Regions from separate parts of the Microbacterium sp. G2-16M genome, predicted to be linked through region 2. Evidence: predicted binding sites of a transcription regulator. Region 2 holds the regulator's gene; each other region holds the start of a gene.
What was found. Region 2 encodes LexA, which represses DNA repair genes until DNA is damaged. Its sites were predicted from a motif close to TCGAACANNTGTTCGA; they were not measured.
Positions count from the first base shown of each region.

Region 1: a site for LexA is predicted at 4,233-4,248, ahead of AC0L6F_RS11270 (HNH endonuclease signature motif containing protein). Genes of this name have one in related genera too.
Region 3: a site for LexA is predicted at 2,700-2,715, ahead of AC0L6F_RS12875 (HNH endonuclease signature motif containing protein). Genes of this name have one in related genera too.

Region 1 is NZ_CM147897.1:2,360,310-2,370,186, forward strand. Features, by position in the region: gene AC0L6F_RS11240 (GNAT family N-acetyltransferase) at 1-428, opposite strand, end outside; gene AC0L6F_RS11245 (GntR family transcriptional regulator) at 468-1,112, opposite strand; gene AC0L6F_RS11250 (cold-shock protein) at 1,474-1,680, shown strand; gene AC0L6F_RS11255 (hypothetical protein) at 1,735-3,003, opposite strand; gene AC0L6F_RS11260 (HAD hydrolase-like protein) at 3,005-3,763, opposite strand; partial or broken gene AC0L6F_RS11265 (coenzyme F420-0:L-glutamate ligase) at 3,836-3,994, shown strand; gene AC0L6F_RS11270 (HNH endonuclease signature motif containing protein) at 4,295-5,863, shown strand; gene nucS (endonuclease NucS) at 5,911-6,606, opposite strand; gene AC0L6F_RS11280 (cysteine hydrolase family protein) at 6,616-7,251, opposite strand; gene AC0L6F_RS11285 (IclR family transcriptional regulator) at 7,352-8,113, shown strand; gene AC0L6F_RS11290 (amidohydrolase family protein) at 8,258-9,280, shown strand; gene AC0L6F_RS11295 (ABC transporter substrate-binding protein) at 9,320-9,877, shown strand, end outside.
Region 2 is NZ_CM147897.1:3,477,713-3,487,589, reverse strand. Features, by position in the region: gene priA (bifunctional 1-(5-phosphoribosyl)-5-((5-phosphoribosylamino)methylideneamino)imidazole-4-carboxamide isomerase/phosphoribosylanthranilate isomerase PriA) at 1-697, opposite strand, end outside; gene hisH (imidazole glycerol phosphate synthase subunit HisH) at 702-1,355, opposite strand; gene hisB (imidazoleglycerol-phosphate dehydratase HisB) at 1,352-1,963, opposite strand; gene AC0L6F_RS16420 (histidinol-phosphate transaminase) at 1,960-3,054, opposite strand; gene AC0L6F_RS16415 (LysM peptidoglycan-binding domain-containing protein) at 3,086-3,469, opposite strand; gene lexA (transcriptional repressor LexA) at 3,725-4,417, shown strand; gene metE (5-methyltetrahydropteroyltriglutamate--homocysteine S-methyltransferase) at 4,480-6,813, opposite strand; gene AC0L6F_RS16400 (methylenetetrahydrofolate reductase) at 6,810-7,814, opposite strand; gene AC0L6F_RS16395 (S9 family peptidase) at 8,090-9,877, shown strand, end outside.
Region 3 is NZ_CM147897.1:2,720,650-2,730,526, forward strand. Features, by position in the region: gene AC0L6F_RS12870 (alpha-mannosidase) at 1-1,134, shown strand, start outside; gene AC0L6F_RS12875 (HNH endonuclease signature motif containing protein) at 1,205-2,653, opposite strand; gene ddaH (dimethylargininase) at 3,205-4,095, shown strand; gene rocD (ornithine--oxo-acid transaminase) at 4,092-5,315, shown strand; gene AC0L6F_RS12890 (IclR family transcriptional regulator) at 5,322-6,125, shown strand; gene AC0L6F_RS12895 (AMP-binding protein) at 6,161-7,759, opposite strand; gene AC0L6F_RS12900 (UGSC family (seleno)protein) at 7,941-8,480, shown strand; gene AC0L6F_RS12905 (hypothetical protein) at 8,482-9,597, shown strand; gene AC0L6F_RS12910 (hypothetical protein) at 9,594-9,839, shown strand; gene AC0L6F_RS12915 (aconitase X catalytic domain-containing protein) at 9,851-9,877, shown strand, end outside.

The DNA of each region.
Region 1 (9,877 bases), 1.1 Mb from region 2:
GGGGCGGGCGCGACGTCGCGGGACACCTCGGTGAAGCCGTTGTGCTCCAGCACGGCGATCGCGCCGGGATTGTGTGCGGCCACGCGGGCGAACAGCGGACGCGTCGGCTCGCGCGAGACGAGCAGGCGCAGCGCCTCGGTCGCGACGCCTCTCCCCCACGCGTGCCGCGGTAGCCAGAACGTGACCTCGCGGTCGCCGTCCAGGGTGAACGCCGCGACGGTGCCGGCGAAGCCGCCCCGCTCGGTGATCACGTGCAGCGAGACGTCCGGCGATGCACGGCGCACCGCGAGCCACTCGTCGAACGCGGTGCGGTCCGCGGCATCCCGCGCCGTGAAGGCCGCCATCGCGATGGCCTCGGGATCGCGCAGCATCTCGAAGACGGCGTCGAGGTCGTCGTCGTCCAGGTCACGCAGCTCGATGTGGCCCATGCCGACACCGTACCCGCGCGGGGCTCGCGCGGGAATGCCTCAGCCCAGGCCGTGCTGCATGCGCAGGATGCGCTCCGCGCTGTCGCCGTCGCGCGCGGCGACAGCCTCACGGAACACCCGGTAGATGTCGGTGCGCTCGGCGCGGTCGGTCACGTGCGGGCTCCAGCTGTGCAGGTTGCGGCGCAGGGCGAACTCCGACTCCTCGAGCATCATCTGCACGACCCGGTTCTCGGTGGCGTACGTGACCAGGATGAAGAAGTGCATGCTGACCCGCAGCAGGTCGTCGCGGTCGTCGGCGTCGGAGGCGGCGATCATCTGATCGATCCCGGCCAGCAGCTGGTCCACTGTCTCGTCCGAGCAGCGGCTCAGCGCCATGCGCACCGCGGTGCCCATCATGTAGACGACCATCTCGTGGGTCGCCGCGCGCAGGCTGTCGTCCGGGACGGACACACGCGTCCACCGGTTGGCCGACACCTCGACCAGGCCGGAGCGCTCCAGCCGCTGCAGCGCCTCGCGGACGGGAGTGCGTGAGACGCCCAGTCGCTCGGCGAGTTCGGTGTCGCGGAGGCGCTCGCCGGATCGGAGCCGGCCGTCGAGGATGGCCTCGCCGAGCACGCGGTACACCTCGTCGCCGAGGATGGCGCCGCGCGGGTCGAGCGGCGCGAAAGCTACATCGCTGGTCATGGGTTGCCCAAGTCTTCTGTCAGGGGGTCTCGATCGGTGGGGGGTCGGTCGAGGAGAACAACAGCACTGGGATGCGTCGCAATATATCAGCCGTGACTATCAGGGCACCAGGCGATCTTGCGTGGCGAGAGGGCACCGGGCCGATATATCGGTACAGTTGGGGTGCCACGTGCGCGTGGCCTATCCGGGGGGATACGTCGACGCCCGGACCGTCGGTCTCAGACCCGGTCCGGGCGTCGACGGGGCCCGTCGTGCAACATTTCCGTCACCATCTGTCGCAGACCCGCCATCGAACACGCGACTTCGTTACGGTGGAGGCAATCCGGCGCACGGTGTGTCGGAACGCACAGAATGGCAATACATGAGCACGCAGGGCACCGTCAAGTGGTTCAACTCCGAGAAGGGGTTCGGATTCATCGCCCCCGACGAAGGCGGCGCTGACGTCTTCGCGCACTACACCGCCATCGAATCGAGCGGCTACCGCTCGCTCGAGGAGAACCAGCGCGTCGAATTCGACGTGGCGCAGGGACCCAAGGGTCTCCAGGCCGAGAACATCCGCGCGCTGTAGCGCGGCTTTCGGTCGCTGAGCGGGCTCGCACGGCGTCGCGCCCGCTCAGCGACCTCAGGCAGGACTCATCCGGTCGTATGCCGCCAGGGCCTGTGCGTCTTCGGCGTGCCTCAGTGCGCGTCGCGCAGCATCCAGCGCCTCGACCGGATCGGGCAGTTGGCGTGCCGTGGCGAGTTCCTCCTGCGCGCCGATGAGGCGTGCGCGCGCGTCGGCGCCGGTTCCCGGGACGGATGCCTCGGCCCGCGCGACCGCGTTCTGAGCGGCCGCGATCGTGCCCGGCAGTGCCGTGCGCGCGCCCCGCAGGCGCTGCTGCGCGGTGCGGGCGTCTCCAAGCGCGAGGTCGAGCCGATCGCGCAGCCGCGCGATCGATTCGACCGCCGCCGTGGGGTGGCGCGCAGCATCCGATTCGAGCGCCGCCAGGGCGCCCTGCGCCTCGTCGATCGCACCGCCCAGCCGGGCGGAGGCATCCGGCTCGAGCGACTCGCGCACCGTCAGCGCCTGCCGGATCGCCCCGCGGGTCGCGTCGAACTCGTCCGGCAGCGCGGCCGACGCCTGGCGTATCAGGCGGTGCACCTCCTCCATCCGGCGGGTCTCGGACTGAGCCGAGCGGATGCGGCGCTCGGCCAGGGCCAGGTCGCTCAGAGCGCTGCGGGACGGGTCGTGGGCGCTCGCCGCCGCCCGGTCGAGGAGTTCGGCGGCCTCGTCGGCGTGGGCCACGGCCGCGGCGGCGCCGGCCGCGGCATCCGTCCATTCCGACTCATCGAACCGCTCGCCCAGTTCGCGCAGCAGCGCGGTGGGGTCGCCGAGCTCTTCCCGCAGCCGGGTCAGTCGGGTGCGGGCGGCGTCGATCTGGGCCGGCGCCGAGGTGTTGGCGCGCATCCACTCCTCGTGCTCGGCGCGGGCGCGGGCGATGATGCCCTGGGCGTCGGCGACGTGCCTCGTGATCAGCCCTGCCCGGCGCTGCACCTCGGCGGGCAGCAGTCCGGATTCGTCGCCGATCGCGCGATAGTCCTCGAAGGCCTCGTCGCGCACGTGCTGGGCCGTCATGCGCGCGCGGCGCAGGGACGCCGGGGCGCCGCCGCCGTAGAGCGCTCCGGACAGGCCGACCTCGAGGTCGAGCTCGCCCACCTCGTCATCGAGTCGAACCAGGGCCGAGCCCGCGGCGGTGCGCGCCGCGGCGGCTGCCGCCGTGGCCCGCGGGGAGCGGCGCGCAGACCTCACCGCCCAGCCGATCGCCACGATCACCACCGCGGCGACCACGATCACGACCAGCGCGGGCACGAGCCAGCGCACGATCTCGCCGACCACCCCCGCGAACGGCATGTCAGCCGATCTCGACGGATGCGGGTCGGGATGCGGTGGCCCGGCTGGGTTCTTCGGGCCTGGGTTCTTCGGGCCTGGGTGCCTCGGGCTCGCCGACCAGCACCAGAGCGCGGAGCTCGGCGACGGTGTCCACCGCCGCCTGGGCGCCCTCGGCCTCGTGCGGCCAGCTGAATCCCCAGCGCACGAAGATCACCGGGACATCCCGCTCGGCGCCGCCTTCGACATCGTGATGCCGGTCGCCGACCAGGACGGGACGCGAGACATCCGCCCCGGCCGCCGCGAGCCGGCGCAGCGCCTCGCCGATGATGTCGGCCTTGCGGCTCAGGGTCTGCTCGTCCGGCGTGGAGCCGACGGTGGCGGTCAGATGCGGGGCGAGGCCGAAGTGATCCATCAGCGCCACCACCTGCACCTCGGGCTTGGAACTGGCCGTGGCCTGGGGGATCCCGGCGGCGCCCAGTTCGGCGATGAGGGCGGCCATTCCGGGGAACAGCCGGGCGCCCGTGGTGTAGCCGTCGGCCCTGCCGATCGTGCGGTAGTAGGAGACCGCTTCGGCGGACTGCTCGGGGCTCATCCCCACGTTCGCCTGGAACGAGTCGAACATCGGCGGTCCGATCCAGTGCACGAGCTCGTCGTGCGTCGGGGCGGGATGGCCGAAGTGTTCGAGGGCGATGGAGAGGCGGCGCAGGATGCCCTCGGAGGCGTCCACGATCGTCCCATCCACGTCCCAGAGGATGCAGGTGAACGGCGAGAGGGCGGACATGTCCCCCAGCCTACGGTGGCGGGCTGGCACGGATCCTTCAGGAGGGGCCCGGTGGGCGCGGTCCTGGCCTGCGACGTAGCCGTGGTCGACATCGACGACCTCGGCGGGAACATCCTCGGCTCCACGCTGGACAAGGCCGTCGACGAACACCGGCTGCGGGCGATCCTGAGGGACAACCCGCTCGGTCAGGGCCACGAGTCGACTCCGCTGGGCATCGTCCGCGCGGTCTGATCGCCCCGCGCCGTGGGGGTGGCGCGCGCCGCGATCTTCGGCCCGCTTCAGCTGTCGCTGATGTACGCGAAGCCGGCGTTTCCCGTGCATCAGGGACAGATGAAGGTCGTTCGGGCGAGCGTCGACGGGTGCGGGCGAGCCGCTGCTTTGTTCGCATCTGAACCAGATCGCAGGGCAAGGATGGGGATGCTGATACCGACCGATCTGACGGGATAATCATGAATTGATCATTGACACAGCGAAGCTTCGTTCGATACACTGAAGGTAGTTCACCCGAGGGACAGACCGGAGGTTTCGCTGATGTCATCATCGTCTGCGGTGCTGTCGGAGTTGGATCAGCTGGTCGAGGACCTGACCGGGTCGCGGGCCCTGGCGGCGCGGGCGTTCGCGGCGGAGATGTTCTTCTTCGAACGGGTCGGCGGGCTGGTCCAGGAGCGGGAGCGGGAACGCGCCGTCCGGGACGGGAATGGGGCGGTCACCTGCTCGTCGCAGCTGGGTATGCGGGAGGTGTATGCCGAGGTCGCGGCCGCGTTGCGGCTGAGCGAGTGGCAGGTGGCGCGGAAGGTGTCGCAGGCGTGGAGCTTGACCCACCGGTTCTATGAGACGTTGTGCGAGGCCAGCGACGGCCGGATCTGGCCGGAGCATGCGACGCTGATCGCGGAGACCGGTGCGGTGATCGAGGACGATCGGGTGCGCCGTCAGTACGAGGCGGTCGCTGTGGATATGGCGGGGGAGATGACCCCGGCACAGTTGCGGCCGGCGTTGTCCGGGCTGGTGTCCCGGCTGGACCCGGAAGGCACCCAGCAACGGGTCCGGGACGCCGTGAAACGCCGGAGGGTGACGGTGCGGGAGCTGGAACCGGGGCTTGCCCGGATCACCGCGGACCTGCCCACCACCCAAGGTGTCGGGATCGTGAACCGGCTGCAGGAGATGGCCGATCAGCTGTACGAACAGAACGCCGCCGACCGCGCCCAAGCCGAAGCCCAAGCCGAAGCCGCGGCTGCGGTCGCCGATGCGGCCGCGGATGCGAACGCCGGGGCAGACCCGAACCGCGACCGTGCCGACGCCGACGCGGACCCGGATGCCCTCGCCGACCGTGCCGGCGCCGACGCGGACTCGGACGGCGTCGCGGACGGCGGCAGCGATGATGCCGAGTCTGAAGAGGCCGAGTCTGGGGATGCCGGGTCTGGGGAGGTCGTGTTCGATGAGCGGACCCGGTCGCAGATCATGGCGGACGTGTTCAGCGACCTGCTGCTGACCAACATCCCCGACGGGCACGGCACCACCGAACAGGCCAGAAACCAGCTCGGGGCGATCACCGGAACCGTGCAGGTCACCATCCCGGCCCGCACCCTCACCGGCGAAACCATCGGCGGGGCGACCGTGGTCGGGTTCGGGGCGATCGACGATGACACCGCCCGGGACCTGGCCGGGGCGGCCCGGGCGTGGACCCGGGTGTTCACCAACCCGTGCACCGGGGTCCCCACCCGTGTGGACCGGTACCGGCCAACCAACAGACAGCGGCTGTTCCTGCAGGTACGGGATGAGCACTGCCGGTTCCCCGGCTGCCGCCGCCCCGCCCACAAATGCGACATCGACCACACTGTCGCGTACGCCGAGGGCGGGCAGACGTGTCTGTGCAACCTGGCACACCTGTGCAAACGGCACCACACCCTCAAACACGAGACCGACTGGACCGTCATCCAGCTGCCCGGCGGGATCCTGGAATGGACCGCACCCACCGGACGCATCCACCACACCCGACCACCCGACACCGTCAGATTCGAACCCATCGCGCTGATCGTCGACGAACCACGACACAGACACGAGATCAGCCACGCCCTCGCCCGCGACCCCGCACCCTTCTGACGCGGTGGGCAGTCCGTCAGGACCAAATCCAGCAGCTCGGATCCGGATCAGAACAGGCGGGGCGCCCCGGACTCGATGCCCTTCATCCCGTCGTAATCGAGGGTGACGCAGCGGATGCCGCGGTCCGCGGCCAGCACCTTGGCTTGAGGTTTGATCTCCTGGGCGGCGAACACGCCGCGCACCGGCGTCAGGTGCGGGTCGCGATCCAGCAGGTCGACGTAGCGGGTGAGCTGCTCGACGCCGTCGATGTCGCCGCGGCGCTTGACCTCCACCGCGATCGTGCCCCCGGCCGGATCGCGCAGCAGCAGATCGACGGGCCCGATCGCCGTGGGGAACTCGCGGCGCACGAGCGTGAGACCGTCGCCGATCACATCGACCTGCTCGGCGAGAAGCCGCTGCAGGTCAGCCTCCACCCCGTCCTTCTGCAGCCCCGGGTCGAGGCCGAGCTCGTGGTGGGAGTCGTGAATCAGCTCGTAGATCTGCACGACCAGCTCGTCGCCGCTCTTGCGGTGGGTGACGCGCCACTGCTCGAGCACGCCGGCGGATGCGGCATCCTCGCTCGGCTGCTCGACCACCAGCGTGCATGGCGGGCTCATCCAGTTCAGAGGCTTGTACGATCCGCCGTCCGAGTGCACGAGCAGACTGCCGTCGCCTTTGTGCACGAGCAGTCGCGTGGCCAACGGCAGGTGCGCGTTGAGACGCCCGTGGTAATCGACGGAGCAGCGGGCGATGACAAGGCGCACCCGATGAGCCTACCCGTGGGTCGCTGTTCCCCAGGTCGTCGTGAGCTCGGCAGCCGAGGTCACGATGCCGAAGCTGCGGGCGACCACGGCGATCGACGCGTCCTGCGCCTGCGGCGTGTATGTCGCCACGCAGTCGGCCACCAGCGACACGAGGTATTCGGCGGAGAGCCCGTCACGCAGGCTCGATTCGACGCACACCTCGGTGGCGACGCCGGTGAACAGCAGCGAACGTGCGCCGAGCGTGCGCAGCGTCATGTCCAGGTTCGTGCCCACGAACGCGGAGTAGCGGTGCTTGGTGATGACGATCTCGCCGGGCAGCGGGTCGACGCCGTAGAACTCCGCTCCCCACGAGCCGGTGCGGCAGATCACACCCGCCGGAGCGTCGGCCGGATCCGCCGAGTACCGGCTCAACCAGGCGGCGGTGTCATCCGTCTCGTCGTGCGTCGTGCGCACGAAGACCACGGGCACGGATGCCGCTCGCGCCGCGTCGATGAGGGCGACCAGCCGGGGCACCATCGCACCGACCGCGGCCACATCGCTTCCCAGCCGTGCGACGGCCCCGGTGGGATCGCAGAAGTCGTTCTGCACATCGATGACGATCAGTGCGGCGCGGCTAGGATCGAAGCGGACGGGCAGTTCCGGCATGGGGTTCCTCTCGCTCCTGCGGCAGCGGCGACGCGGAGTCCGGCTCACCATACCCGATGCGTCAGCGCCGTGACGCCCGTGCACCGCGAGCGAGGAGACGATGAGCGCTGACCCGGCCCGCAGCCGCGTCGAGTCCGTCGACACGGCGCTTCGGCTCCTCCTTCTGCTTCATCAGCAGCCCGAGCTGCGGGTGACCTCAGCCGCCAGGCAGCTTGGTGTGGCCCCGTCCACCGCCCACCGACTGCTGAGCACGCTCGAGGCCCGTCGCTTCGTCACCCAGGACCGGGTCAGTCGGGCGTATCGTGCCGGACCCGCGCTGATCGAACTCGGCCTGCAGAGCACCGGCTCGTTCGACGTGCGCGTGGCGGCCGAACCGCACCTCAAGGCGCTCGCGGGACGGATGGGCGAGACCGTGAACCTCCTCGTCCTCGAAGACACGTCGGTCCGCTTCATCGCGGGGTATGAGAGCGATCAACGCGTGCGCACGCATGTGCTCACCGGGACCCTTCTGCCGGCGTACGCGGTCTCGGGCGGCAAGGTGCTGCTCGCGGAGCTGCCGCGCGAGACGCTGAAGGCGATGTATCCGCACGGACTGCGCAAGCTCACGTCACGAACGAACACGTTCACCCAGCTGGTGGACGAACTGTCGCTCGTGATGATGCGGGGCTACGCCATCAACCACGGGGAGAGCGAGGCTGGGCTGAGCGCCGTCGCGGTGCCGTTGAAGGACCACCTCGGTCGGACCATCGCAGCCGTTGCCATGTCGGCCCCGACCGCACGACTGAAGCGCCTCGACCTGCGCGAGATCGTCATCCAGCTGCGCGAGTGCGCGCGGCAGATCCGCGCCGACCTGGCCCGGTGAGAGGCGTCTCGGCCTCGACCGACCCTCATTGATTCCGCACAGCGGAATCGGCGGGGGCTCTCCATTGCCCCTGTCACCGGCGCGCGGTTGGGTGACAGGACGTCGTCGGGCCGCGTCGAAGTGGCCCGGAAAGGAACTTCAGCGATGAAGATTGATGCTTTCTGCCATCTGCTCCCGCGTGCCTACGCCGACCGCCTCTTCGCGATCGACGACAGCCCGGTGGCACGCAACATCCAGAAGAGGGTGAGCGGAGTCCCTGCACTGGTCGACATGGACGTGCGGTTCGCGTTCATGGATGAGTTCGGATCCGACTATCGGCAGGTCATCAACACCGCAGCCCCTCCGCTGGAGGATCTCGGACCGGCCTCGCGCACGACCGAACTCGCACGTATCGCGAATGACGGCATGGCCGAGCTCGTCGCGGACCATCCTGACCGCTTCGCGGGCTTCTGCGCTGCGGTCTCGCTCGACGACGTCGAGGCGGCCATCGCAGAGGCCGAGCGTGCGTTCGACGAGCTGGGCGCCGTCGGCGTCCAGATCTACACGCACCACCATGGCGGCCCGATGGACCAGGAGCGCTTCTTCCCGTTCTACGAAGCAGTGGCGCGGCGCGGGAACAAGATGATCCAGGTCCATCCCTGCCGCGATTCGAGCTGGGCCGACTACAAGACCGAAGAACGGTCGAAATTCGAGATCTGGTGGACGCTGGGGTGGGAGTACGACCTGGCGGCGTTCATGTCGCGCGTGGTCTTCGCAGGCATCTTCGAGCGACTCCCCGACATCAAGATCCTGATGCATCACGGCGGTGCGATGATCCCGCACTTCGCCGGGCGTGTGGGCCCCGGGTGGGACCAGCTGGGCGCGCGGACGCCGGACAGCCAGCGCGAGGACATCACCGGCTACCCGCTGACAAAACGGCCGATCGACTACTTCAAGAACTTCTACGTCGACACCGCATACTTCGGCGCCGGCGACGCGATGCGCACCGCGATCAAGTTCTTCGGCGTCGATCGCACGCTCTTCGGATCGGACACCCCCTTCGATCCCGAGAAGGGACCGGGCTACACCCGGTCGACGATCGCCAATCTCCAGGAGATGGACATCCTCACGGATGCCGACAGAGAAGCGATCTACCACGGCAACGTCACCCAGCTCCTGGGGCTGTAGCGCTGCCGACGCACCACCTACACAGAATCGAGGCACACAATGAAGTTGCTCCGCAGAAGGAAGCTGGGCGCGGTCGCGCTCGCGGCATCCGCCGCGCTCCTCCTGGCCGCATGCTCGTCAGGACCGTCCGGCTCCGGTGATTCCGCAGGCAGCGGACCAGAGAAGGCGGACCTCACCGTCGCCATCAACCCGTCCTCCCAGTTCGCGCCGATGTACTACGGCATCGACTCCGGGATCTTCAAGAAGCACGGCCTGACCCTGAAGATCGTGCCGCAGACCGACATCGCGGCGATCATCTCCGGCATCGCGAGCGGCCAGTACGATTTCGGCTTCGCGACCGTCGTGCACGTGCTCACCGCCAATGCGAACGGCATCCCGATCCGGACGGTCTCGTCGATCGAGGGACAGCTCAAGCCGGACGACGACGGCACCGTGACGATCGCGTCGAAGGATTCCGGCATCACCGACTTCTCGCAGATGGCGGGCAAGCGCCTGGCCACCGTGGGCCTCTCGTCGATGAACACCCTCACCTCGTGGGCGCTGGCCGAGAAGGCCGGAATCGACCCGAAGTCGATGAAGCTCGTGCAGCTGCCGTTC
Region 2 (9,877 bases):
GCGCCTTGCCGACGATGGCTCCTTCTATGCCCAGCGGGACGAGCGCGCGCAGCGCGATGATGTCGTCCAGGCTCGACACCCCGCCCGAGGCGACCACCGGCTTCGGCGTCCGTTCGGCGATCTGCCGCAGCAGCTCGAGGTTCGGCCCGCGCAGGGTGCCGTCCTTGGTCACGTCGGTGACGACGTAGCGGCTGCATCCGGCGTCCTCGAGGCGGTCCAGGACGGTCCAGAGGTCGCCGCCCTCCCGGGTCCAGCCGCGTGCGGCCAGGGTGGTGCCGCGCACGTCCAGCCCGACCGCGATCGCATCGCCGTACCGGCCGATCACGTCGGCCGCCCACTCCGGGTTCTCCAGCGCGGCGGTGCCGAGGTTGATGCGGGTGGCACCGGATTCGAGCGCGGCGTGCAGCGACGCATCGTCGCGGATGCCGCCGGACAGCTCGACCTGCACGCCCCGGACCTGCTTGATCACCTTGCGCAGCACTCCGGCGTTGCTGCCGCGGCCGAATGCCGCGTCCAGGTCGACGAGATGGATCCAGTCGGCTCCCTGCCGGGCCCACTCCAGCGCGGCCTCGACCGGGTCGCCGTAGTCCGTCTCGCTGCCCGCCTCTCCCTGGGTGAGGCGGACCGCCTTGCCGTCGGCCACGTCGACGGCAGGAAGGAGGGTCAGTTCGGGTGTGGCTGCGAAATCACTGGGCACGAGGTCACACAGTAGCCCGGGGCAGGCCGTCGATCCAATTGGACAGCAGGCGGATGCCGGCGGCTCCGGATTTCTCCGGGTGGAACTGGGTGGCCGACAGCGGCCCGTTCTCGACCGCGGCCAGGAACCGGCCGCTGCCGTAGGTGCACCAGGTCAGGGCCGGGGCGGGGAACGGCGCCTGCGTCTGCAGCGACCATTGCGCGGCGGCGTAGGAGTGGACGAAATAGAAGCGCTCCCGCTCGATCCCCGCGAACAGGCGGCTGCCGGCATCCGGCGCGACGGTGTTCCACCCCATGTGCGGCAGGACCGGGGCATCCAGCTCAGTGACCGCGCCCGGCCACTCGCCCAGGCCCTCGGTGTCCACCCCGCGCTCGACGCCGAGCTCGAACAGCACCTGCATGCCGACGCAGATGCCCAGCACCGGCAGGCCCCCGGCCAGCCGGCGGTCGATCAGCTCGTCGCCGCGGATGGCGCGCAGCGCGGCCATCACCGCGGCGAATGCGCCGACGCCGGGGACGACCAGTCCGTCGGCGTCCCGCGCCAGACCGCGGTCGGCGGTCAGCCGCGCATCCGCGCCGGCGGCCTCGAGCGCCTTGACCGCGGAGTGGACGTTGCCCGAGCCGTAATCCAGGACCGCCACGAGAGGGCGAGCGGTCACAGCGCGCCCTTGGTGCTGGGGATGCCGTCCACCTGCGGGTCGAGCGCCTTGGCCTGGCGGAACGCGCGCGCGAAGGCCTTGAACTCGGCCTCGGCGATGTGGTGCGGATCGCGGCCGGCGAGCACGCGCACGTGCGTGGTCAATCCCGCGTGGAACGAGATCGCCTCGAATGCGTGGCGGACCAGCGAGCCGGTGAAGTGCCCGCCGATCAGGTGCAGCTCGAAGCCGGCCGGCTCGCCGTCGTGCACGAGGTACGGGCGCCCGCTGATGTCCACGACCGCCTGGGCGAGCGCCTCGTCGAGGGGCACGAGCGCATCGCCGTAGCGCGAGATGCCGCTCTTGTCGCCGAGCGCCTCGCGGATGGCCTGGCCGAGCACGATCGAGATATCTTCGACGGTGTGGTGCACGTCGATGTCGGTGTCGCCGGAGGCGCGCACGGTGAGGTCGGTCAGCGAGTGCTTCGCGAACGCCGTCAGCAGGTGGTCGAAGAACGGGACGCTGGTGTCGATGCGGGATGCGCCGGCGCCGTCCAGATCGAGCACGAGCTCGACCGTCGACTCGCTCGTGGTGCGGGTCCGCGAGGCGGTGCGGGAGGCGGCGCTGGTCATGACGCCGAGTCTACCGAGGCCAGCGCATCCAGGAACGCGCTGGTCTCGTCCTCGGTGCCGGCTGTGACGCGCAGGCAGTGCGGCAGCCCGATGTCGCGGATGAGCACGCCGCGCTCGTAGAGGGCCCGCCAGGTCGCACCCGGGTCCTCGACGCCGGAGAAGAGGACGAAATTCGTCCAGGACTCGTACGGGTCATAGCCGAGCGCCGGCAGAGTGGCCGAGATCCGATCGCGCTGGACGACGATGTCGTCGACCGTGGCCAGCATGGTCTCGGCGTGGCGCAGGGCGGCGGATGCTGCGGCCTGGGTGAGCGCGCTCAGGTGATACGGAAGCCGGACCAGACGCAGGGCGTCGATCACGGCGGCGTCGGCGGCGAGGTAGCCGACACGCGCACCCGCGAACGCGAACGCCTTGCTCATCGTGCGCGAGACCGCCATCCGCGGTCGATCGGCCACCATCGTCAGCGCCGAGCGCTCCTCGCGCGGCGCGAACTCCCAATACGCCTCGTCGACGATCACCATGCCCGTGGTCGCCTCGTACACGGCTTCGATCACATCCAGCGGCAGCGGCGTGCCGGTCGGGTTGTTCGGTGCGCACAGCATCACCACGTCGGGCTGCGCCTGCGCCACCTGCGCCGCGGCCGATGCGGCGTCGATGGTGAAGTCGTGACCGCGCTCGCCCGCCACCCACTGCCCGCCGGTGGCACGGGTCAGCAGCGGGTACATCGAGTACGTCGGGGCGAACCCGAACACCGTCCGGCCCGGTCCGGCGAACGCCTGCAGCAGGTGCTGCAGGACCTCGTTCGACCCGTTGGCCGCCCAGATCTGATCCCGCGTCAGCCCGTGACCCAGGTACTCGGCGAACTGCTCGCGCAGCACCGTGAACTCGCGATCCGGGTACCGGTTGACGTCCCGCAGCGCGAGGGCGACGGCATCCAGGATGTCGTCGGACACCTCTTTCGGAACCGGATGCGTGTTCTCGTTGACGTTCAGGGCGACCGGCAGAGGCGCCTGCGGGGCGCCGTACGGTGTCAGTCCGCGCAGATCGTCGCGTATCGGCAGGTCTTCCAGACGGGGGCTCACGCGTCCCATCGTAGAGCGCGCGCCGCGGGCGCCCGGCGGGTCACTTCGCCGGCGCGTACTCGGTCGGGATCGACAGTCGATCGCCCGGCGCGACCGTGACGCCGTCCAGCGCGTTCAGGCGCACGATCCCGTCGACGACGTCCCGGGGGTCGGCCTGCGGCGCCACCGTCTGCGCGATCGACCACAGCGTGTCGCCGGCGCTGACGGTCACGATCGCGAACGACCCCGCCGCGGCCCCGGTGTCGCGCGAGGCGAGCGCCGATCCGCCGCTGAGCGCCGCCATGCCGATCGCCGCGGCGACCGGCAGCGCCACCAGGGCGGCCAGCACACGGCGACCGCGTGCGGTGAGTCGCAGGCGGGTGGCCGCGTGGGCCGTGCTGTGCGGCGTGATCCCTGCCGTGCTGGCGATGCCGATGGTGCTCATGCGTTCCTCCGAGTGATGGGGAGAGGTTCGGCGCCGACCCTCGGCCGGGAGGACCGGTGCCGAACTTCTCTTCCGAATCTAGTTTCGATGTTGTAAACTGTCAAGCGGACTCTTCCCCGAATCGACTCGAAGGGCGACACGCGACGGCGTTGCCCTCGATCCGGTTCGGGAACGGATACCGTTTCGATGAGGCCACCCCATCACCGACCTCCGACATTCGAAGACGCTGCCTCGGCGGCAAGAACGGGAGCTGACATGACCGATGCATCGCACGACGCGGGTCCCAAGCCGCGCCGACAGACGCGCCGACGCAAGAGCCTGAGCGAGAAGCAGATGGCGATCCTCGAGGTCATCCAGCGCTCGATCGCCCGCTACGGGTATCCGCCGAGCATGCGCGAGATCGGCGACGCGGTCGGCCTGAAGTCGCTGTCCAGCGTGACCCACCAGCTGAACCAGCTCGAGCTGAGCGGCTACCTGCGACGCGACGCCGGCAAGACGCGCGCCATGGAGGTGCTGATCGACCTGCCCGGTTCGGGCACCGAGAATCCCGCCGACACCGCCCCGGCGGTCGGCGACGCCGCCCTCGTCCCGCTGGTCGGGCACATCGCGGCGGGGGTGCCGATCACCGCCGAGCAGCAGGTGGAGGAGATCTTCCCCCTCCCCCGCCAGCTCGTGGGCAAGGGCGACCTGTTCATGCTCAAGGTGCAGGGCGAGTCGATGATCGACGCCGCCATCTGCGACCGCGACTGGGTGGTCGTGCGGTCGCAGGCGACGGCCGAGAACGGCGACATCGTCGCGGCGATGCTGGACGGCGAGGCGACGGTGAAGACGTTCCGGCAGCGCGACGGTCACACCTGGCTGCTCCCCCGCAACTCGGCGTTCGAGCCGATCCTGGGCGACGACGCCGTCGTGCTGGGCAAGGTCGTCGCCGTCCTGCGCGCGGTCTGATCCGCAGACGCGGTTCCGGGCCGGGCGCGATCGCCCCGACCCGGAACCGCGTCGTCACGGCATCAGGCCGGCACGCCGACCTCCAGCCCGAGGCGCACCCGTCGGGTGGCCTCGACCAGGTTGTGCAGCGATGCGACCGTCTCCGGGTAGGCACGCGTCTTCAGGCCGCAGTCCGGGTTCACCCAGATCTGCCGCAGCCCGAGCTCGGCGGCCGCTCGCTCCAGCAGCCGGGTGATCTCCCTCACGCGGGGCACCCGCGGCGAGTGGATGTCGTACACACCGGGTCCCACGCCCCGCTCGAAGCCGGCGGCGGCGATGTCGCCGACGACCTCCCCACCGCTGCGGGCCGCCTCGATCGAGGTGACGTCGGCATCCAGCGCGGCGATCGCGTCGATCACCTCGGTGAACTCCGAATAGCACAGGTGAGTGTGCACCTGCGTGGCCGGGACGACGCCCGCGGTGGCCAGACGGAACGCGTTGACCGACCAGTCCAGGTAGGCCTGCTGGCCGACCCTCTTCAGCGGCAGCAGCTCGCGCAGCGCGGGCTCGTCGACCTGGACGATCCGCAGTCCCGCCGCCTCGAGCTCGGCGATCTCGTCCCGCAGCGCGAGCGCGACCTGGTTCGCGGTCTCACCCAGCGGCTGGTCGTCGCGGACGAACGACCAGGCCAGGATCGTCACCGGGCCGGTGAGCATGCCCTTGACCGGCTTGTCCGTCAGCGCCTGCGCGAACGCCGACCACGGCACGGTGATGGGCGCCGGGCGGGACACGTCGCCCCAGAGGATCGAGGGTCGCGTGGCGCGCGTGCCGTAGGACTGCACCCATCCGTTGCGGGTCACGGCGAATCCGTCGAGGTTCTCGGCGAAGTACTGCACCATGTCGCTGCGCTCGGGTTCGCCGTGCACCAGCACGTCCAGCCCCAGCTCCTCCTGCAGCCCGATCACGGTGGTGATCTCCAGCCGCAGCAGCTGCTCGTACTCGGCGGTGGAGATCTCCCCCTTCGCATGCGCGGCGCGCGTGCGGCGCAGCTCGTCGGTCTGCGGGAACGAGCCGATCGTCGTGGTCGGCAGCGGCGGCAGGTCCAGTGCGGCATCCTGCGCCGCCTCGCGGGCCCCGTGATCGCCGCGGACGAAGGCGTCGGCGCTCAGCGCAGCCGCGCGCACCCGCACCGCCCCGTCGCGGACCCCGGGTGCGCTGCGCCGGTCGGCGAGGGCGGCGGATGCGGCATCCAGCGCCTCGTCGATGGCCGCGCGTCCGCGCTCCAGTCCGGTCGCCAGCGTGGCGACCTGCCGCACCTTCTGGTCGGCGAACGCGAGCCAGGACGCGAGCCGCGGGGCGAGATCGGCCTCGTCCGCGACGTCGTGCGGCACGTGCTGAAGCGAGGTGGATGTCCCGGCCGTGACGTGTCCGGCGCCGAGGCGCCGCAGCCGCTCCAGCGTGTCCCATGCGGCGGCCAGATCGCCGCGCCAGACGTTGCGACCGTCGATCACCCCGCCCACGAGGGTCTTCTCGCCCAGGCCGACCGCGGGCTCCGGCACGTCACCGCGCACCAGGTCGAGCGCGATGGCCTCGATCGGCGCGGCGGCCAACGCGCGCCATGCCTCGGCGCTCGGCTGCGCATAGCCGGCGGCCACCAGCAGCGACGGTCGATCGCCGCCGCCGCCCAGCACGTCGTAGGCGCGCCGGGCAGCCGCCGCCAGGCGCGACGCGTCCACCGGGAGGCTCTCGCTGACCAGTGCCGGCTCGTCCAGCTGCACCCATTCGGCACCCGCGGCCCTCAGTGCGGCGAGCAGGTCGACGTACACCGGGAGCAGGTCTTCGAGCCGGTCCAGCGGGGTGAAGCCGGCGGGCGTAGGGGCCGCCGGCGCCTTCGACAGCGCCAGCAGGGTGACCGGGCCGACGACGACCGGACGGACCGTGATGCCGTCCGCACGCGCCTCGGCGATCTGCCGCACCAGCCGGTCGTCGTCCAGCACGAAGGCGGTATCGGGTCCGATCTCGGGCACCAGATAGTGGTAGTTCGTGTCGAACCACTTGGTCATCTCCAGCGGCGCGCGCTCCCGGTCGCCGCGGGCCGCGGCGAAGTACGCGCCGAGTCCGATGGTGCCGTCCGGCTCGCGCAGCGCGGCGAAGCGCTCCGGGAGCGCCCCGACGGTCACCGCCGCATCGAGCACCTGGTCGTAGAACGAGAACGACTCGGGGATGGACGAGTCGTCGGCGCCGAGCCCGAGGTCGACCAGACGTCGACGCGTGCCGCGGCGCAGCGCCGCGGCGATCCGCTCGAGCTCGGCCTCGTCGATCCGCCCGGCCCAGTGCGCCTCCACGGCGTGCTTGAGCTCACGGCGGCGGCCGATGCGGGGGTAGCCCAGGATGGTTCCCTGCGGGAAAGCGGTCATCGTACGGTCTCCTTGTCGGTGGTGGTCAGGATGCCGGCCTCGCGGAGGACCGCGAGGACCGTGTCATGGCTGTTGAAGGCGTACAGGTGCACGCCGGGGGCGCCGCCGGCGACGACCTCGGCGGCCAGCCGCGCGGCGTAGCCGATCCCGAACGCCCGCCGGGCCGCGGCATCCGGTTCGATCTGCAGTCCGATGGACAGCTCGGCGGGGACGTCCTGGCCGGTCAGCTCGAGCACCCGGTGCAGGCGGGACGGCGCGGTGATCGGCATGATGCCGGGCAGGATCGGCAGGGTCACGCCCGCGCTCCGGCACCGGTCGACGAAGCCGAGGTAGTCGTCGGCGTGGAAGAAGAGCTGGGTGATCGCGAACGTCGCCCCGGCGGCCTGCTTGGCCAGCAGCGCGTCGATGTGCTCGCGCGGGTGCCGCGAGCGCGGGTGCCCGTGCGGGAACGCGGCCACCGCGGTCTGGACCGGCTCCGGGCGATCGAGCCGGGCCGCGCCCGGCAGCCCCGCCAGCGGCGTCTCGGCGTACGGTGCGCGCTCGGCCTGCACCCGGTCGATCAGCTGCACGAGCTGTGCCGCGCTGTCCAGATCGCCGAGGAAGCGGTCACCCTCGGTCGCGCCGTCCGGCGGGTCGCCGCGCAGGGCGAGGAAGCTGCGGATGCCGGCGTCCAGGAACTCGCGGATGAGCCGGGCCGCACCCGCATACGTGTTGCCGACGCAGGTCAGGTGCGCCAGCGGCTCGACCGCGGTGTGCGCACGCAGATGCCGGAGCAGGGCGAGCGAGCGGCCACCGTGCGACCCTCCGGCGCCGTAGGTGACGGAGATGAAGCGCGGCCCGGCTGCGGCGAGGTGCCGGATGGTCTCGTGCAGCGCGGGCGTGGCCTCCGGCATCCGCGGCGGGTACAGCTCGAACGAGAACGGGAGCGTGCCGCGTTCGCGGAAAGCGCCGCTCCCCTCGGGAAGGTCGGCGCCGCGCGGGAGGTCGTCGGCGAGGGACATGACGGGGTCCTGTTCGGTGGCAAGGGCGGTGGCCGGGCGGCCGCGGTCCAGCGCGGGAGTGCGCTGTGTGTTCGCGGGCGGGTGCCGGGCTCGGCTGTCGCTCCTGCCCGGGAGGACCGGGCGTCGATGCGACCACGGTAGGGCCATCCGGCAGCGTCGACACCGGGTGTGACGCACTGTTTCGAGGTCCATATCGACGAAGGGATACGACCGTAGGCAGGCCCGCGGGCGCCGTTCGGCGGGCCGGCACCAGCCCCGCAGACTAGCGTGGGAGGATGCCCTCCACGCTCCCCTACGGCACCTGGCCCTCCCCGATCACGGCCGAGCTGGCGGCATCCTCCGCCCCGCGGATCGACGGCGCGCAGTTCGTCGGCGACGACATCTGGTGGGGCGCGTCCGTCCCCGCCGAGGGTGGGCGGATGACCGTGCACTCACGTCGCTCCGGCGTGCTGCTGCCCGCGCCGTGGAACGTGGGATCCCGCGTGCACGAGTACGGCGGCGGGGCGTGGGCCGCGACCGCGGACGGACGCCTCTTCTTCGTGGAGAGGAGCGATCAGGCCGTGTGGGAGCTGGCCGGCGGCCAGTCCCGGCGCCTCACTCCGGACGGTCGCGGCGAGCGCTACGGCGGACTGACCGTGCAGCACGACCGGCTGCTGGCGATCCGCGAGACCCATGCCGGAGCGGGCGTCCCGGTGCGCGACATCGTCGAGATCACGACCGGCGAGACGCCCATCATCGGCTCGCTGGCCTCGGGCAGCGACTTCGTCGCCCACCCGGCGCTGTCACCGGACGGCAGCCGTCTCGCCTGGATCGCGTGGGACCACCCCGACATGCCGTGGGACCGCACCCGGCTGCAGGTGCGGCGGCTGTCGGATGGCGACTCCCCGTCCGGTGCGACGGTGGCCGCCGGCGCGTCGGCGGTGCTGCAGCCGGAGTGGCTGGGCGCGGACGAGCTGCTGTACGCCGACGATGTCACCGGCCGCTGGAATCTCTGGCGGATCCGGGTCTCGGGCGGTGCCGAGCCCCGGCCGGTCGCACCCGCCGACGCCGACACCGGCGGGCCGCTGTGGGTGCTGGGCACGCGCTGGTTCCGCCCGCTGGCGGACGGACGCGTGGTCGCGATCCGCACGAACGGCGGCGACGAGGTCGTGATCCTCGATCCGGGCTCCGGGAGCGCCGAACGGGTGGGGGTGGACGCCACCGCGAACGCCTCGATCGAGGATGCGCACGGGTCCCGCGTGCTCCTCACCGCGGCCGGGCTGACCGGCCCGCCAGCGGTCTGGCTCGTGGATGTCGAGGATCCGGCTGGCGCCGAGCGGATCAGCGGCGGCGCCTCATCCTGGGATGCCGAGTGGAACCCGGTGCCCCGGGCGGCGACGTTCGACGGCCCGCACGGACCGGTGCACGCCTTCGATTACCCGCCGACCCACCCCGACGTCACGGCGCCGACCGGAGAGCGGCCGCCGTACGTCGTGTTCGTGCACGGCGGGCCGACCGCGCACACGGCGGCCGCGGCATCCGCGCGCATCGCGTTCTACACCAGCCGCGGCATCGGCGTGCTGGACGTGAACTATGGCGGCTCCACCGGATACGGCCGGGCATACCGGGAGCGGCTGCGCGGGCAGTGGGGCGTGGTCGACGTGGACGACGTGGCCGCGGCGGCCGCGGGCCTGGCCGCGGCGGGACGGGCGGATGCCGCGCGCCTGGCGATCGAGGGCGGTTCCGCCGGCGGATGGACGGTGCTGGCGGCACTGACGAACACGGACGTGTTCGCCGCGGGGATCTCTCGCTACGGCGTGGGCGACGCCCGGACGCTGGCCACCGACACGCACGACTTCGAGTCCCGCTACCTGGACGGTCTGATCGGGCCGCTTCCGGCCGCCGAGGGGCTGTACCTGGAGCGGTCGCCGCTGTCGCACCCGGAGCGTTTCCGGGTGCCGGTGCTGCTGCTGCAGGGCGCCGACGACCCGGTGGTCCCGCCGGCCCAGTCCGAGGCGATCCGCGACGCGCTGGCGGCCCGCGGCATCCCGCATGCCTACGTCGTCTACCCCGGCGAGGGGCAC
Region 3 (9,877 bases), 760 kb from region 2:
GGGGTGCGCCATGGCGAGGGGGGAATGCTCATCAACCCCGCCGTCGTCGCGCAGCGCGGCGTGCCGGCCGGTGGGGTCGGCGTCGGCACGGATGCCGCGGTCGGCCGGGTCGCGGCATCCGACGACGGCTTCGTGCTGGAGAGTGCGCACGTCCGTGTCGCGGTCGATGCCGCCGGCCGCATCACCTCTGCGATTCAGCGCGCGACCGGGCGAGACGCGATCCCTGCGGGGCTTTCCGGCAATGTGCTGCAGCTGCATCAGGACTTCCCGAATGCGTGGGATGCGTGGGACGTCGACGCGCACTATCGCGGCTCGGCCGTCGATGTCACCGGCGGCCGTGCCGAGCGGGATGGCGACGCGATCGTCGTGCGGGCGACGTTCGGCGCATCCGCCATCACGCAGCGGCTGACCCTGTCGGACGACGGCCGCACCCTTCACATCGACAACGAGGTCGACTGGCGCGAGACCGAGAAGTTCCTCAAGCTCGCGTTCCCGCTCGACGTATTCGGCGACCAGGTGATCGTCGAGACGCAGTTCGGCCACCACGCGCGGCCGACGCACACGAACACGTCGTGGGATGCCGCCCGGTTCGAGCAGCACACGCAGCGCTGGTTCGTGCTGGGCGAGCCCGGGTTCGGAATCGCGTTCCTGAATGACAGCAGCTACGGGTTCGACGCGACCCGGGTCGAGCACGACGGCCGGATCGTCCAGGTCGCGCGGTTCTCGATGCTGCGCGCGCCCCGGTATCCCGATCCGCATACCGATCAGGGCGTGCAGCGCATGCGGTACGGGTTCGTGATCGGCGCGGATGAGACGGATGCCGCAGCCGCCGCATCCCGCTTCGCGGCGCCGCTCCTCCCGGCGACGGGGCCCGAGGTCGCACCCCTCGTGCGCGTGACGGGTGCCGCGCTGAGCGCGGTGAAGCTTGCCGACGATCGCTCGGGCGATCTGGTGGTGCGGGTGTACGAGGCGCGCGGCGGGCGGGCCACGGCATCCCTCACCCTGCCGGCCGGAGACGTCGTACACGCCGATCTGCTGGAGCGGCCGGGGGAGTCGTTGCCGGTGGTGGACGGCACGGTGCAGCTGCCGCTGCGTCCGTTCGAGATCGCGACGCTGCGGGTGCGGCGCCGGTGACTCTGCCTGCACGTGTGAGTGCAGACCCACTGCTCTGACCGGCCGCGCGCCACGCGCCGGCGCTTCCGCGTCAGAAGGGTGCGGGGTCGCGGGCGAGGGCGTTCGCAGTGATGGGTTGGAATCTGACGGTGCCGGGTGGTCGGGTGTGGTGGATGCGGCCGGTGGGGGCGGTCCATTCCAGGATCCCGCCGGGCAGCTGGATGACGACCCAGTCGGTCTCGTGCTTCAGGGTGTGGTGGCGTTTGCACAGGTGTGCCAGGTTGCACAGGCACGTCTGCCCGCCCTCGGCGTACGCGACAGTGTGGTCGATGTCGCATTTGTGGGCGGGGCGGCGGCAGCCGGGGAACCGGCAGTGCTCATCCCGCACCTGCAACAACAGCCGCTGTCTGTTGGTGGGCCGGTACCGGTCCACACTGGTCGGGACCCCGGTGCACGGGTCGGTGAACACCCGGGTCCAGACCCGGGCCGCCCCGGCCAGGTCCCGGGCGGTCTGGTCATCGATCGCCCCGAACCCGGTCACGGTCGCCCCGCCGGTGGTCTGCCCGGTCAGGGTGCTGGCCGGGATCGTGACCTGCACCGTCCCGGTGATCGCCCCGAGGTTCTCTCTGGCCTGCTCGGTGGTGCCGTGCCCGTCCGGGACGTTGGTCAGCAGCAGGTCACAGAACACGTCCGCCATGATCTGCGACCGGGTCCGCTCATCAACCACCAGCCCCGCAGCGTCCGGATCGGCGTCGGCATCCGCCGGAGCGCCGGTTGCGGCGTCGTGATCAGCGCTACCGGTCGCCGCGGCATCCCCCGCACTCGCGGCCTTCGCGGCCGCTTCGGCTTCGGCTGCGGCTTGGTCGGTTTGGTTCTGTTCGTACAGGTCGGTGGCCATCTGCTGGACCCGGTTGTATGCGCCCACGGCCTGCACGGTGGGCAGGTCCGCGGTGATCCGGGCAAGCCCCGGCTCCAACTCCCGCACCGTCACTTTCCGCCGTTTCACGGCGTCCCGGACCCGCTGCTGGGTGCCTTCCGGATCCAGCCGGGACACCAGCCCGGACAGCGCGGGTCGCAGCTGGGCCGGGGTCATCTCCCCCGCCATATCCAAAGCGACCGCCTCGTACTGACGGCGCACCTGATCGTCTTCGATCACCGCACCGGTCTCCGCGATCAGCGTCGCGTGCTCCGGCCAGATCCGGCCGTCGCTGGCCTCGCACAACGTCTCGTAGAACCGGTGGGTCAGGCTCCACGCCTGCGACACCTTCCGCGCCACCTGCCACTCACTGAGCCGCAACGCGGCCGCGACCTCGGCATACACCTCCCGCATGCCCAACTGCGACGAGGCGGTGACCGCCCCGTCGCCGTCCCGGATGGCGCGTTCCCGTTCCCGCTCCTGGACCACCCCGGCGACCCGTTCGAAGAAGAACATCTCCGCCGCGAACGCCCGCGCCGCCAGAGCCCGCGACCCGGTCAGGTCCTCGACCAGCTGATCCAACTCCGACAGCACCGCAGACCGGCCCGCAGACGATGATGACATCAGCGAAACCTCCGGTCTGTTCCTCGGGTGAACTATCTTCAGTGTATCGAACGAAGCTTCGCCATGTCAATGGTCAATTCATGATTATCCCGTAAGATCGGTCGGTATCAGCATCCCCTCGTCCTTGCCTTCAGGCGTGACCGAGATGCGAACAAAGGGGCGGACTGACTGGCCCGCCTGACCGCGTTTCGTCTCCTCGCTGCGCTCGTCGCTCAACGGGCTGTGCGGCGGTCTGACCGGCCCGGCTGACCGCGTTTCGTCTCCTCGCTGCGCTCGTCGCTCAACGGGCTGTGGGGCGGTCTGACTGGGCCCGGCTGACCGCGTTTCGTCTCCTCGCTGCGCTCGTCGCTCAACAGGCTTTGGGGCAGCACGTCGCTCAACGAGCTGTGAGGCGCCTCGACCCGCTGAGAGCCGACTGACCGAGGACAGCACCCGGCGGTGAGAGAATGGATGCGGCGTGCTCGTGTCGCCTCTTCCTCACCCGACAGTGTGGGTCGAAGTGCCGCCGGGCCACAGGACGGCGTCCGCCACCACACTCAGTGAGGAGCGATATGTCCCTGCAGAACACCGCCGCGCCCGAGCACGCCTCGGCCCCGGCATCCGAGCGGATCGCGCAGCATCGGCGCTATCTGATGTGCAAGCCCGAGTACTTCACCGTGGCGTACGAGATCAACCCGTGGATGCACAAGGCCGACCCGACCGACACGCCCAAGGCCGTGCGTCAGTGGCAGACGCTCTACGACACGTACCTCGCCCTGGGCCACGACGTCGAGCTGATCGACCCGATCGAGGGCCTGCCCGACATGGTCTACACCGCCAACGGCGGGTTCATCATCGACGGCACCGCGCTGGGCGTCCGCTTCAGCGTGGGGGAGCGCAGCGGCGAGGAGCGTCCGTTCATGGACTGGTTCGCCCGAAACGGCTTCGAGGTCGTCGAGCCGGTCGCGATCCAGGAGGGCGAGGGCGACATCCTGCTGGTCGGGGATGTGATCCTGGCCGGCCACGGCTTCCGCTCCGACATCGCCAGCCACGCCGAGATCGCCCGCGTGTTCGACCGGGAGGTCGTCTCGCTCAAGCTCGTGAACCCGAACTTCTACCACCTCGACACGGCGATCTGCGTGCTGGATCCGGTGCAGGGTCCGGGCGGGGTGGACAGGGCCAACATCGCCTACCTGCCGAGCGCCTTCGACGACGCCAGCCGGGCGATCCTTGAGCAGCGCTACCCGGATGCGATCCGCGTGCCCGAGGCCGACGGCGCCGTGTTCGGCATCAACGCCTCCAGCGACGGGAAGCACGTGTTCATCTCGCCGCGTGCCACCGGGTTCGACGCCCTGCTGCGCGAGCGCGGCTACGAGCCGGTGCACGTCGACCTGTCCGAGCTGCTGCTGGGCGGCGGCGGCATCAAGTGCTGCACCCTCGAGCTGCGCGGGGGTGCACGATGAGCACGGCGACCAACCTGGACACCAAGGCGGTCCGGATCATCCGCACCGAGGACGACCACCTCGCCCACAACTACCATCCGCTGCCGGTGGTCGTGGCCACGGGCGAGGGCTCGTGGGTGACGGATGTCGAGGGCAAGCGCTACCTCGACCTGCTGTCGGCCTACTCGGCGCTGAACTTCGGGCACCGGCATCCCGCCCTCGTCGCCGCGGCGACCGAGCAGCTGGGCCGACTCACCCTGACCAGCCGCGCGTTCCACAACGACCGGCTCGGCGCGTTCGCCACCGCCCTGGCCGAACTGTGCGGCAAGGACCTGGTGCTGCCGATGAACACCGGCGCCGAAGCGGTCGAGACCGGCATCAAGACCGCGCGCGCCTGGGCGTACCGGGTCAAGGGCGTGCCGACGGATGCCGCGACCATCATCGTCGCAGACGGCAACTTCCACGGCCGCACGACCACGATCGTCGGCTTCAGCGACGACGAGAGCGCCCGCGACGGGTTCGGACCGTTCACGCCCGGCTTCGTGCGGGTCCCGTACGGGGATGCCGATGCCATCGCGGCGGCGATCGACGAGAACACCGCCGCGGTGCTGGTCGAGCCGATCCAGGGCGAGGCCGGGGTGATCATCCCGCCGGAGGGCTACCTGGCGCGTGTGCGCGAGCTGTGCACCGAGAACAACGTGCTGTTCATCGCCGACGAGATCCAGTCCGGCCTGGGCCGGGTGGGCGCCACGTTCGCCTGCGACCGCGAAGGCGTCGTGCCGGACGTGTATCTGCTGGGCAAGGCGCTGGGCGGCGGCATCCTGCCGGTCTCGGCCGTCGTCGCCGACCGGGACGTGCTCGGGGTGATCCACCCCGGCGAGCACGGCTCGACGTTCGGCGGCAACCCGCTGGCGGCCGCGGTCGGCCTGCGGGTCGTCGAGATGCTCTCCTCGGGCGAGTTCCAGCAGCGCGCGGCCGCCCTCGGCGAGCACCTCAAGACCAAGCTGGATGCGTTCCTCGGCCACGGCGTCACCGAGGTGCGGGTGGCCGGGCTGTGGGCCGGCGTCGACATCGACCCCTCGATCGGCACCGGGCGCGAGATCGCCGAGCGGCTGCTGGCGCGGGGCGTGCTCGTGAAGGACACCCACGGCCAGACCATCCGGATCGCCCCGCCGCTGGTCGTCCGCGCCACCGAACTGGACTGGGCGCTGGACCAGCTCCGCGTCGTGCTGGAGGGCTGAGCGGACGTGACGGCGAAGGCGACGGAGGTCACGGAGGACGACGACCCGCGCGGGGCGCGTTCGCTGATCGATCGCGCCTTCGCCGTCATCGGCACGTTCCAGGGCGGCCGGTCGCGGCAGAGCCTGTCGGACATCAGCCGCCGCACCGGGCTGCCGATCGCCACGTGCTATCGCATCGTCGCGCGCCTCACCGACTGGGGGGCGCTGGAGCGCGACGCCGAGGGCCGGTACAGCATCGGCCTGCGCCTGTGGGAGATCGCGTCGTTCGCGCCGCGCTCGGTCGGCCTGCAGCGCCTGGCCCGGCCCTACATGCAGGACCTCTACGAGACCACCGGGTACGCCTGTCACCTCGCCATCCGCGAGGGCCTCGAACTCGTCTCGATCGAGCGCTTCCAGAGCCCGCGCCGGCGGGTGCGGCGTCCGCTGGTGGGCAGCCGCTACCCGCTGCATGCGACGGCGATCGGCCTCGTGCTGCTCGCCCACGCCCCGGCCGAGGTGCAGGACGAGGTGCTGGAGCGCGGACTGGAGCCGTTCACCACGCGCACGTACACGGATGTCGAGACCCTGCGCCGGGTGCTGGTCGACGTCGAGCGGGCCGGCTACGCGGTCAGCGACCGGCAGGTCGACGAGGTGCACGTGGGCTTCGCCGCCCCCGTGCGCGGGGCGGACGGCTCGGTGGTCGCGGCGGTCTCGCTCGCCCTGGATGAGCAGGGCGCCGACCCGAAGAACCTCATCCACCTCGTGCGGCTGACGGCCACCTCGATCGGGCGTGCGCTGGCGTCGTCCGGCTTCGGGCGCGCCGAGAGCTGAGCCCCGCCCGCTGAGCCCCCGCCGCTGAGTCGCGCTCAGCTCGCCTGTGCGGCCAGCTCGCTCTCCGCGTCGGCCTTGACCCGGGCCAGCTCCACCTTGCCGGTCGGAGTGCGCTCCAGCGACGGACGCACGAACACGTGCCGCGGCCGCTTGTAGCCCGCCAGGCGCCCGTCGAGGAATCCGAGCAGCGCCGGCACGTCGATGACCGCCCCGGGCGCCGGCGACACCATCGCGCTGACGACCTCGCCGAACCGCCGATCCGGCAGGCCGAACACGACCGCGTCATCCACCGACGGGTGCGCCAGCAGGCTCTCCTCCACCTCGCCCGGGAACACCTTCTCGCCGCCGGTGTTCACCACGGCGCTGAGGCGTCCGAGCAGCTCGATCCCGCCGCGCCCGTCCGCGCGCGCCCAGTCGCCGGGCATGACGTAGCGGTGCCCGCGGATGGTCGGGAACGTCAGCGCGGTCTTCTCCGGATCGCCGAAATACCCGGTGGGCAGGATTCCGCGGAACGCGAGGATGCCGAGGGCCCCGGCATCCGTCTGGATCTCGCGCAGCTCCTCGTCCAGCAGCACCGTGCCCGGGGTCATCTCCAGCCGGGTGGGAAGATCGTCGACCCCCTGCGTCGTGCCGAACGCGTACGGGCCGCCCTCGCTCGAGGCCACCATGTCGATGATGGTCAGCTCGCCCAGCGCGTGCAGCCGGCGCTTCACGTCGTCGCTGAACCGCATGCCCGAGCTGATGATCGTGCGCACGTGCAGGAGCCCCGCGCCGGACCGCTCCGCGGCCTCGGCCAGGGGCAGGGCGAGGGCGTCACCGGCGACGATGATCCGGGTCACGTGGTGGGCCAGCATCAGCCGGAGCGCCTCGTCGATGTCCATCCGCGCCGCCGCGTGCAGCACGACCGTGCCGCCGAGGGCGAGGGTGGCCATGGTGGTGGACTGCGCGGTGCCGTGCAGCAGCGGCGGCAGCGGCAGGGTGACCGGGCGCACGATCCCCGGGTCCAGGGCGATGCGCACCGCCGCGTCCAGGTCGTCCGGCGGGGTGATCCCGAGGATCCCCCACGTCGACTGGCGGCGGGCGACCAGCAGCGTGTCCATGTCCCACACCACCGCGCGCGGGCGACCGGTCGTGCCGCCGGTGTACAGCCGCAGCTCGGCGCCGCGCGGGGCCGCCGGCGGCAGCACGCCGCCACCGGCGATCACCTCGGCGTACGACAGCGCGCCGGGCACCGCCGGGCCGCCGTCGTCGATCGCGATCACCGCGACATCCTGCCCCGCGGCCTCGGCGGCCACCTCGCCCAGCGAGGTGCAGGTCAGCAGCACCCGCGCCCCCGAGTCGTCCAGCAGCTCGCGGACCTCGCCGGCACGGTACCGGTAGTTGATGGCGACCGGCGCCGCCCCGATGGCCAGGCACGCCCAGAAGAACGCGAGGTACTCCGCACGGTTGTACAGCAGCAGGGCGGCGGCGTCGCCGAAGCCCACCCCGCGCTCGCTGAGGTGGCGGGCCAGTGCCCCCGCCTCGGCGGCGAGCCGGCCGTAGCCGACCGTCTCGTCCCGGGTGATCACCGCGGGGCGCTCGGGGTCTGCCCGTGCGATGGCCTGCCAGAGGTCGCTGTAGTGCGGCGCCGTCACGTGATCACTCCGTCCCGCGCGGACGCCCGCGTCCGCGCCTCCCGTCGACAGCTGTCGTCGACAGCAGAAGCATGCCGTCTCCGCCGTGCCGCGCTCACGGACTTTTTCGCACGGTGGAAACCGGGAAGGATCCAGGCGGATGTCGCGTGCCAGAGTGACGCCGACGACGAAAGGGGTGGCAATGGCCACACACGAACTGCTCCTGGACCCCACCGGGGCGGCGGAGGGCGCACAGGAGAGCACGCTCTCACCGCGCCCGGTCACGCTCAGCGGTCTCACGATCGGGCTCCTGGACAACACGAAGCCGAACGCGACGCTGCTGCTGGAGGAGATCGGCACCCTGCTGACCGGCCGGCACGGTGCGGCCGAGACCCGCCTGTACACGAAGGACTACTTCGGCACGCCGGCGAAATCCGAGCTGATCGCGCAGATCGCCGACGAGTGCGATGTGGTGGTCACCGCCGTGGGCGACTGCGGCTCGTGCAGCGCCGCGACCGTGGCCGACGGCATCCTGCTGGAACGCGCCGGCGTGCCGACGGTGAGCATCACCTCCGACTCGTTCCTGATGTCCGGCCGTGCGATGGCGCACGTGCAGGGCTTCGCGGGCTTCGACTTCCATGCGGTGAGGCATCCGATGGCGAGCCTTTCGGCGCAGGAGGTGCACGAGCGGGCGCTGGAGGCGCTGCCGAACGTGCTGCGGATTCTCGGAGTGGAGGACTGACATGTCGACGATCGTGGACGAGACGGCGGCACCGGATGCCGACACCGACCGGATGCGGGAGGTGCTGGAGTACTACTGGGACCAGGAATGGACCGACGGCCTGCCGGTGGTGCCGGTGACCGAGTCGTATCTGCGGCGCTTCCTGGACACGGTGGACCGCGACCCGGACGAGGTGCTGTTCACCATGCCGCACCTGAACCGCAGCCTGACGGTGCGGACCGCGGCCATCAACGCCGGCCTGGCCGGCTGCCGGCCCGAGTACTTCCCGGTGATACTGGCCGCGTGGGAGGCCATCGCCCAGGAGCCGCACCCGGTGCGGGGCATCTGGCAGTCCACCACCGGAACGGCACCCTTCCTCGTGGTCAACGGGCCGGTGCGCACCGAGATCGGGCTGAACAGCCGGGGAAACATCTTCGGCTCCGGGTTCCGTGCGAACGCGACCATCGGCCGGGCCATCCGCCTGGCCTGCATCAACGTGTTCGGCCTGCATCCGCACAAGCTCGACCAGGCCACCCAGGCCACGCCGGCGAAGTACTCGGCCTGCATCGGCGAGAACGAGGAGCAGAGTCCCTGGCCCCCGCTGCACGTGGACTACGGCTTCGACGCCGCCGACAGCGTCGTGACCGCGTACGTGATCCGCTCGGTGATGCACATCGAGGCACGGCACACCTCGGTGCCCGAGCAGCTCGCCCTCGACTTCGCCGACAGCGTGCGCCGCACCGGCGCCCTGATCCACGAGTACACCAGCGCGCTGCTGGTGCTCACCCCGGAGCATGCCGACGTGTTCGCGTCGGCCGGCTGGAGCAAGGACGACCTGCGCCGGTACGTGTTCGACCACGCCGTGCGCTCGCGGGACGAGCTGGCCGCCGTCGGCAAGGACGCGCTGTCGCACAAGAGCCGGTGGCGGCTCTCGGCGCAGCATCCCGATGCCACGCCCGACACCGCCAGCGGCAGCGCCGAGCCCGACACTGTGCCGGTGCTCAGCCACCCCACGTCGATCCAGGTGGTCGTGGCCGGCGCCGACAACGCCGGCGTCTCGGCCGTCGTCGAGGTGTTCACGCTGAACCCGCCGCGCGAGAACCCGTACTCGTACGCGCAGGTCGGAGCACGACGATGACGATCGACACGGACCGGGTGGATGCCGCGCTCGCGCAGTTCACCGAGATGATGGCCGCCGACGGCTACCTGCTGAACTGGGAGCCGGCCAGTCCCGATCGCATCGTGGTGCGGATCTCGGCGACCGACGGCGCCTGCGCGGACTGCCTCGTGCCGGCGCCGGTGATGACCGCGATCATGACCTCGGCACTGGCCGACACGCCGTACGACGTGGAGCGGGTCGAGCTGCCGGGGGCGCACTGAGGGGAGCACGCATGCTGCTGACCGACGAAGAGAAGCGG